Regions from separate parts of the Agromyces sp. Y182 genome, predicted to be linked through region 1. Evidence: predicted binding sites of a transcription regulator. Region 1 holds the regulator's gene; the other holds the start of a gene.

The links. The regulator HspR, encoded in region 1, represses chaperone genes until heat shock. The targets are predictions, from matches to a motif close to AAGTTGAGTCNNNNNGACTCAACTT.
Region 2: a site for HspR is predicted at 2,367-2,391, ahead of AC1C2R_RS03530 (ATP-dependent Clp protease ATP-binding subunit). Genes of this name have one in related genera too.

What each region holds. Positions count from the first base shown of each region.
Region 1 is NZ_JCAIUF010000001.1:1,994,045-1,998,253, forward strand. It holds gene AC1C2R_RS09155 (nucleotide exchange factor GrpE) at 1-98, shown strand, start outside; gene AC1C2R_RS09160 (DnaJ C-terminal domain-containing protein) at 286-1,281, shown strand; gene AC1C2R_RS09165 (heat shock protein transcriptional repressor HspR) at 1,291-1,707, shown strand; gene AC1C2R_RS09170 (hypothetical protein) at 1,733-2,422, opposite strand; gene AC1C2R_RS09175 (class I SAM-dependent methyltransferase) at 2,579-3,874, shown strand; gene solA (N-methyl-L-tryptophan oxidase) at 3,876-4,209, opposite strand, start outside.
Region 2 is NZ_JCAIUF010000001.1:778,849-783,057, forward strand. It holds gene AC1C2R_RS03530 (ATP-dependent Clp protease ATP-binding subunit) at 1-2,349, opposite strand, end outside; gene AC1C2R_RS03535 (DUF3800 domain-containing protein) at 2,743-3,573, shown strand; gene AC1C2R_RS03540 (hypothetical protein) at 3,575-3,889, opposite strand; gene AC1C2R_RS03545 (hypothetical protein) at 4,061-4,209, shown strand, end outside.

The DNA of each region.
Region 1 (4,209 bases):
TCGAGAACGACACGGTCGCCGACGTCGTCGAAACGGGCTACACGCTCGGCGGCACGCTGCTTCGCGCGGCGAAGGTCGTCGTGAAGACGCCGCAGTAGCCCGTACCCGTTGGTCGAGTAGGCGACGAAGGAGCGCATCGAGACCTGGTCATCGGGTCTCGATACGGCCGCAGGCGGCCTACTCGACCAACGGATGGGCCGCAGGCGGCCTACTCGACCAACGGATGGGCCGCAAACGGCCGACACGACCGACACACACGACTAGATTTCAGAAGAGGGGGTGCCGATGGCCAGTCAGGATTGGTTCGACAAGGACTTCTACAAGGTGCTCGGCGTCTCCAAAGACGTGAGCGATGCAGAGCTGAAGAAGACGTACCGCAAGCTCGCACGCAAGTACCACCCCGACTCCAACGCGGGTGATGCCGCGGCCGAGGCGAAGTTCAAGGAGATCAGCGAAGCACACTCGGTGCTCTCCGATCCCGAGCAGCGCAAAGAGTACGACGCGGTTCGCGCGATGGGCTCGGGCGCTCGGTTCACCGCGCCCGGCAACGCCGGCGACGCGGGCGGCTTCGAAGACGTCTTCGGCGGCATGTTCGGCCAGGGCGGCGGGGGCCGCAGCCAGTCGTACACCTTCCAGCAGGGCGGCGACTACGACGACCTGCTCGGCGGGCTCTTCGGCGGTGGCCGGTTCGGCCAGCCGAGCGGCGGCTACCGCGGTCAGGGCGGCCCGTCGAGGGGTCGGGATGTCGCGGCGTCGACGACCCTCGATTTCGTCACCGCCACCAAGGGCGAGCAGATCACCCTGCAGACCTCCGACGGCAATCCGATCACCGTGCGAATCCCCGCCGGTGTCGCCGACGGCCAGAAGATCAAGCTCCGCGGCAAGGGCCATCCGTCGCCCGACGGTGGCGATCCCGGAGACCTCGTGCTCACCGTGAGTGTGCGCAAACATCCCGTGTTCGAGCGCGACGGCCTGAACCTTCGGGTCAACGTGCCGGTGACCTTCGCCGAGGCCGCGCTCGGCGCGACCATCCAAGTGCCCACCCTCGGGGGCGACCCCGTCAAGCTGCGTGTCGCACCCGGAACCCCGAGCGGGCGCGTGCTGCGCGTCAAGGGCCGCGGCGTGCAGACCGCCAAAGGCACAGGAGACCTGCTCGCGGTCGTGCAGATCGCGGTGCCCTCGCACCTCTCGAAAGACGCCGAGGAGAAACTCGCGGAGTTCGCCGCGCTGCTGCCCGACGAGAACCCTCGCGACGAGCTGCTCTCGAAGGCGAAGGCATAGTCGGTGGAGATGAACGAGACGAGCCCGCTGTTCGTCATCTCGGTCGCCGCTGAACTCGCGAGCATGCACCCCCAGACCCTGCGCCAGTACGACCGACTCGGTCTCGTTTCACCCACCCGCACCGCGGGCAAGTCGCGGCGCTACTCGATGCGCGATGTCGCGCAGTTGCGCGAGATCGCGCAACTCTCGAGCGAGGGTGTGAGCCTCGAGGGTATCCGCCGGGTGCTCGGCCTCGAAGACGAGGTGATCATGCTGCAGGCGCGCGTGCGCGAACTCGAAGGGGCGCTCGCCGACGAGATGCTGAACCGTCCGGGGCGCCGCGTCTTCGCCGCGGGGTCTGCCGGAGAAGTCGTCTCGCTTCGAGCCGGCACTCGCATGCGACGCGAGAACGCCGTCGTCGTGTGGCGGCCGCTGGAACGCGGATGACCGCCGCACTGGTTGCTCTAGACGCTCAGCGCCCCCACGCCGAGGCGGGCGCTTCGATGACCTCATAGGGCCGCGAGCTCCAGTGGGTGCCGTTGCCGTAGTGGCTCGACGCCCACGCCGAGGCCCAGATCGCCTGCGCGGTCGCGTCGGCCGAGTCGCCGCGACCGAGGGCGGCATCGACGTCGGGGTAGCGGCCCGACTGCAGGTTCTGCGCGGCGTAGAAGGCGGCCTCCATGAGGGTGGCGTAGCTGCCGAGTCCTGCGCCGCCGCCCGACCCCTGTCCGTTGTTCAGCGGGTTGTTGCGGTTCCACCAGTTGTCGGCGCCGTTCTCCTGACGCATCCAGCGCATCATGAACGTGATGTTCTCTTCGCTGACCGGCCACTCGCCTTCGATGAGCACGAGCTTGGCCCAGTCCACGTTCGTGCCACCCAGCACGAGTGTCTGCTCGCCCGTGGTCGCGACGTAGGACTCGTGCGAGATCGCCGGCCCCGTGACATCCGCTGCGACGTCGAGCGTTTGCACGTCGCCCAGTTGCGGCGCGTTCGCAGCGGCGAAGGGAAGCACGCCTCCGGGCTGCGACGAGGGGGCCAGGGCGAGGCCGGCGAGCAGCCCGATCACCGAGAGCACGGCGGCTGCGGCGAGCGAGCGACGCGGCGGGCGCGATGACGAGTGGGCGGTGCGCGGGGTGGGCGCGGTTGGCGGGGTACGCGTCACTGGCGTCGCGACTCCGTGTCGCGCCGCCCGTCGTCCCCGGGCTCGTGCGTCCTGCATGCGGCACCGAGAGTAGCAAACCCCGCCGACAACCGCACCCAGCAATGCCGTTCGTGACCGGGCGCGCGGGTTTCATGGACGCCCGCGTACCCTTGACGGATGCCCTTCGACTTCCGCGCACTGCGGCGCCACCCCGACGTCGAGGGCCCAGGGCTCGAGGCTTCGGATGCCGCGGACCGGCTGATCCTCGATGAAGCCGCGGAGTTCATCGGCCCGGCGGGGCCGGGGGAGATCGTCGTCGTCGACGACCTGTACGGGGCGCTCGCGCTCGCCGTGGCGGACGCGGGAGGCCGCGGCATCCGCGTGCATCAGGACCTCATCACGGGCGAGCGGGCACTCGCCGAGAACGCCCGTCGACTGCGGCTCGAGGGTGCGGCGCAGTCGATGCCGCTCGGCGCCGAGCTCTTCGAGGGCGCACGCCTCGTGGTGTTGCGATTGCCGCGCTCGCTCGACCGGCTCGACGAACTGGCGGAGCTCATCGCGGCGAATGCTCATCGCGACGTCGTGGTCGTCGCCGGCGGTCGCATCAAGCACATGTCGCTCGCGATGAACGAGGTGCTCACACGGCACTTCGAGCGGCTGGACGTGAGTCATGCACGCCAGAAGTCGCGGGTGCTCATCGCGCGCGAGCCACGTCGGTCGAGGAGCGTCGAAGGAGCGTATCGAAACCAGGTCGCGGGGTCTCGATACGGCGCTGGCGCGCCTACTCGACCGACGGGTGCCGATGGAGACCAGGTCGCGGGGTCTCGATACGGCGCTGGCGCGCCTACTCGACCGACGGGTGCCGATGGAGACCAGGTCGCGGGGTCTCGTCGACCAATGGATGCCGACTGGCCGCGACGCACGCGTCATGACGACGTCGGCCTCGTGGTCGTCGCGTACGGCGGGGTCTTCGCGGGCACCGGCATCGACATCGGCACGCGGTTCCTGCTCGAGCAACTGGGCGATGCGGTTCCGGATGCCGCGACCGCCGTCGATCTCGCGTGCGGCACGGGCGTGGTGGCGGCGTGGCTCGCGCGAGCGCGACCCGCGCTGCGGGTGACGGCGACCGATCGCTCGGCGGCGGCCGCGGCATCCGCTCGGCTGACCGCCGAGGCGAACGGGGTGGCCGATCGTGTGCGCGTCGAGCAGGCCGACGGCCTCGAATCCTTCGCCGATGCGAGCGAGCCGCTCATCGTGCTGAACCCGCCGTTCCACAGCGATGCGGCGATCTCGACCGGCATCGCCGCCCACCTCTTCGCCGACGCCGCGCGCGTGCTCGCCCCGGATGGCGAGCTCTGGTGCGTGTGGAATTCGCACCTGCGCTACCGGGCGCTCCTCGAACGTGTCGTCGGGCCGACCCGGCAGATCGCGCGCAACGCGAAGTTCACGGTCACCGCCTCGCGACGGCCGTGAGTCAGCGCGAGAAGCGCGAGGGATCGATGAAGTCGGTCTCCACCGGCTGATCCTCACCGAGCGCGGCGCGAGCGAGCAATTCGCCGAGCGCGGGTGCGTGCTTGAACGCGTGCCCGCTGTCGCCGCCGCCGACGACGATGCGCGGGTCGGTCGGCGAGACTCCGACGACGAACTGGTCGTCGGGCGAGAGCGTGATCATGCACGGGTCGACGCGCGCGGGCACGGGGTCGATGGCGGGCAGTGCGGCCTCGAGCAGACGGGCGACGTGCTGCCAGTCGGCGCGCGTGACGCCGCGATCCATGCGGTCGGGCTCGAGCCGCGGCGGTCGCTCCGTC
Region 2 (4,209 bases), 1.2 Mb from region 1:
GCGCTCGGTGGCACCGAGCATGAGGCGCACGATCTGCTCGAGCTGCGGCTGGTCGAGCTTCTTGAACAGCACGATCTCGTCGATGCGGTTCAGGAACTCGGGCCGCATGGCCTCGCGCAGCTTGCCCATGACGCGGTCGCGCAGGTCCTTCTCGGAGGCGAAGCCCGAGGCATCCGCCCCGGCGACGAAGCCGAGCGCACCCGACCGCGACGCGAGGAACTCCGAGCCGATGTTCGAGGTCATCACGATCACCGCGTTGCGGAAGTCGACCGTGCGACCCTGGCCGTCGGTCAGGCGTCCGTCGTCGAGCACCTGCAGCAGCAGGTTGAACACGTCGGGGTGCGCCTTCTCGATCTCGTCGAACAGCACGATCGAGTACGGGTTGCGCCGCACACGCTCGGTGAGCTGGCCGGCCTCGTCGTAGCCGACGTATCCGGGAGGGGCGCCGACGAGTCGCGACACGGTGTGCCGCTCGCCGAACTCGCTCATGTCGAAGCGAATGACGGCGGTCTCGTCGTCGAACAGCGACGACGCGAGCGACTTCGCCAGCTCGGTCTTGCCGACACCCGTCGGCCCGAGGAACAGGAAGCTGCCCACCGGGCGATGCGCGTCGCCCATGCCGGTGCGGTTGCGTCGCACGGCCTTGGCGACCGCGGTGACCGCGTCGTCTTGACCGATGACGCGCCCGTGCAGCTCGCCCTCGAGGTCGCCGAGGCGCTCGCGCTCACTCTCGGTGAGGCGGTTCACCGGAATGCCGGTGGCCCGCGAGATCACGGCAGCGATCTCGGCCTCATCGATGACGGTCTCCCCCGCCGGTCGAGTAGCGAGCGAAGCACGCGTATCGAGACCCCCGCGACTCGACGCCTCGTCGAGCTTCGCCTGCACCTTCGAGATCTCGTCGCGGATGCGCGAGGCCTCTTCATAGTGCTCGCCCGTGACCGCGGCGTTCTTGTCGGCCTCGAGCGACGCGAGCCGCTCGATGAGCGCCGACACGTCGACCTTCACGCCGAGCCGCAGGCGCAGTCGCGCCCCGGCCTGGTCGATGAGGTCGATGGCCTTGTCGGGCAGCACCCGGTCGGTGAGGTAGCGCGCGCTCAGTTCGACGGAGGCGCGCAACGCGGCATCCGTGTACTCGACACCGTGGTGGTCTTCGTACGCCGACTTCAGGCCGTGCAGAATCAGCACGGCGTCTTCGATGTTCGGCTCGCCGACCTTCACGGGCTGGAACCGGCGCTCGAGAGCAGGGTCCTTCTCGACGACGCGGTACTCCTTGAGCGTCGTCGCACCCACGAGGTGCAGGTCGCCACGCGCGAGGCGCGGCTTCAAGATGTTGCCCGCGTCGGTGCCGCCGTCGCCAGAGCCGCCCGCACCGACCACGGTGTGGACCTCATCGATGAAGATGATGAGCTCGCCCTTGTGTGCGGCGATCTCGTCCACGGTCTTGGTGAGGCGCTCCTCGAAGTCACCGCGGTAGCGGGTGCCGGCGAGCATGCCGGGCAGGTCGAGCGAGATGACGCGCTTGCCGAGCAGTGCCTCGGGCACCTGCTCTTCGACGATCGCGCGGGCGAGGCCCTCGACGATCGCGGTCTTGCCGACGCCGGCCTCACCGACCAGCACCGGGTTGTTCTTGGTGCGGCGGCTGAGGATCTCGATGGTCTGCTCGATCTCGTCGGCGCGCCCGATCACGGGGTCGAGCTCGCCGTTCTCGGCCAGCTCAGTGAGGTCGGTGCCGAACTTGTCGAGCATCGGGGTCTCGGATGCCTCGGCGTTGCCGCCCGCGACATCCGTCATGCCCTCGACGTCGTCGCCATCGGCCGTGACCGTCTCACGCATGCCCTGCGTGAGCGCCTCGGCGGTGACGCCGGCGCGTGCGAGCACCTGGCCGGCCGGAGCATCTTGCCCGAGCACGAGCGCGAAGAAGAGGTGCTCGGGGTCGATGTACGTCGATCCGCTCGAGCGCGCGACCTGGTAGCTGTGGAACAGCGCGCGGCTCGCGCTCGGCGTGATCGTGGCCGAGTTGAGGTCAGCGACATCGGATGCCGCGGGCAGGCGCGCCTCAGTCGCAGTGATGAGCCGCTCGGGGGCGACGCCGACGCGGGCGATCGCCTGCTTGACGGCCTCGTCTTCGACGATCACGCGCAGGATGTGCAGCGCGTCGAGCTCGGTCTGGCCGCGCTCGAGCGCGAACTTTCCGGCGCGCTGCAGGATGCCCTGCGTGCGCGCGGTCAAGAAACGGCTGAGGTCGATCGAACGCGCCTGGCGCGAGCGCTCGCCCTCGAGGTAGCGGTTCAGAAACTCGTCGAACGAGTTGGTTTCGTCACCGTTCTGGGGTGTGAAGTCTTCGGGCACCAATCCTCCTGAAGTAGAACTTGAGTTGGGTACGCTCAAGTTCAACAAGATGGGGGCGTGGGTATTCCCACGCGTCAACACGAGTCGGGTCAGCATCGAGACTCGGTTCGTTTCCCCGCATTTGCCTTTGAGACCTACGCTCTCGCGGCCTGACAAGACCCCTTGTCAGCGCCGCTGGCAAGGTCCACCCAGCCCGCACGGGCAACCATGGAAAGGCAATACAAATGACGAACACCAACTACGCCGGAGTTCTCCAGAAGTTCCAACGTGACCTCAAGAGCGCGGTGAGCTTCCACAACGAGGACTTCACGCACTCCGCAGCGAAAGCTCCTCCCCCGTCGCCGTGTCGCTCGCCGACCGTATCCTGAGAGAACAACAACATGGAGGCACATAATGCGCGTTGTCTTCGTCGACGACTCGAAGCAGGCTGGACGTCGCACAGGGATGGGCGAACTTGTCGCGCTCGGGGGCGTCGCGTTCAAGGAGGACCAGCTCAAGCCATTCGCCGATGCCTTCTACGCCGCGTACGACAAGGCGGGCATCCCGCACGATGTCGAAATGAAATGGGCGCTCGGCAACGGCACGAAGAATTGGTTCGTGGCCAACGATCGGCGCGAAGCGCTCACCCCGCTTCGGAAGGCGATCATCGACGCGGCCGTCGACTGCCGGGGGCGCGTCATCGTGACGATCTGGGACCGCAACCGTGCATCAACTGCGAACGGCAAAGGCCCCGAAGAAGGCGTTATCGACTTCATGTTCGAGCGCGTCACAATGATGCTGGAAAAAGCCGAAAGCCTCGGGGTGCTCGTATTCGACAAGCCGGGCGGTGATCACAAGCAGGAAGACGAGTGGATCGCGGGGACGCGTTATCTCACGGACCTTGGCACCGACTATGTGAAGTCCAGCGCGATCGTCATTCCGATCTTGACAGCACCGTCACATCACCATCCGCACCTGCAGCTGGCTGACCTCATTACGGGCAGTGTCACCAACGCGGTGGCAGGTGGGACATACGGCATGGAACTCATACCCCATGTGAAGCCGATGTTCCACCTGAACTGGCGGGCCAACATCGGGGGCACAGGCCTAAAGCTCTACCCAGACAGCCTGAACAACCTGCAGCATTGGGTCCTCGGCGAGGCTGAGTTCACGCGCGGAATGGGCGGGATTCGCCTGCCGCACAAGCACTGGCTCTACTTCGAAGACGACGGCATACCAGTTTGATCTAGTCCTCACGCGCGGCGCGGTCACTCCCTGACGCTTCTCCTGCCAGTCGTTGAAGGTCTGCCTCCACCTCGGCACGGGCTTTTCGGAGGGTGTAGCGGTTGCCCGCCTTCCATGCGCTCTTGTCCGGGTAGCTCACGACCTCCCAACATTCGCCGGAGAGCTTTCTCATTTCCTTGTCGCCGATGATGTTGACGATGACCCATTCGGCGGTCGGTGCGGTCTTCTTCAAGAGCTTGGCTACGCGCTTCCTCTCCTGTTCGGCGATGTTTTCGCGGTACGTCTCACGGAAGGTCTTTCGTTCGGGCTTGGCCATGCGCGGCGCATAGCGGGCGAGAGCCTTCCTAAGCGTCCCCTCGCCTGTGCGCGGTCGACTTATCCGGCAAACACGGTTGTTGGTCCGCCACCGAGCCTGCTGTCTCAGCCATGATGGACCGAAGGAGGGTATCGAATGTGGAGTCGGCGCGTAGACGATCGAGCTCGTAGAGTGCGCTTACTAAGCGACGAACTCGATACGCTGCGAGCGCATGCGCTCGAGCGGACCAAATCTATCGACACCAAGAGTTCGTTTGTTGTTGTCGCAGCGGGAGTAATTGCGGCGGCTACCTTCGATGGTTTGGTCGATGACCGCACCCT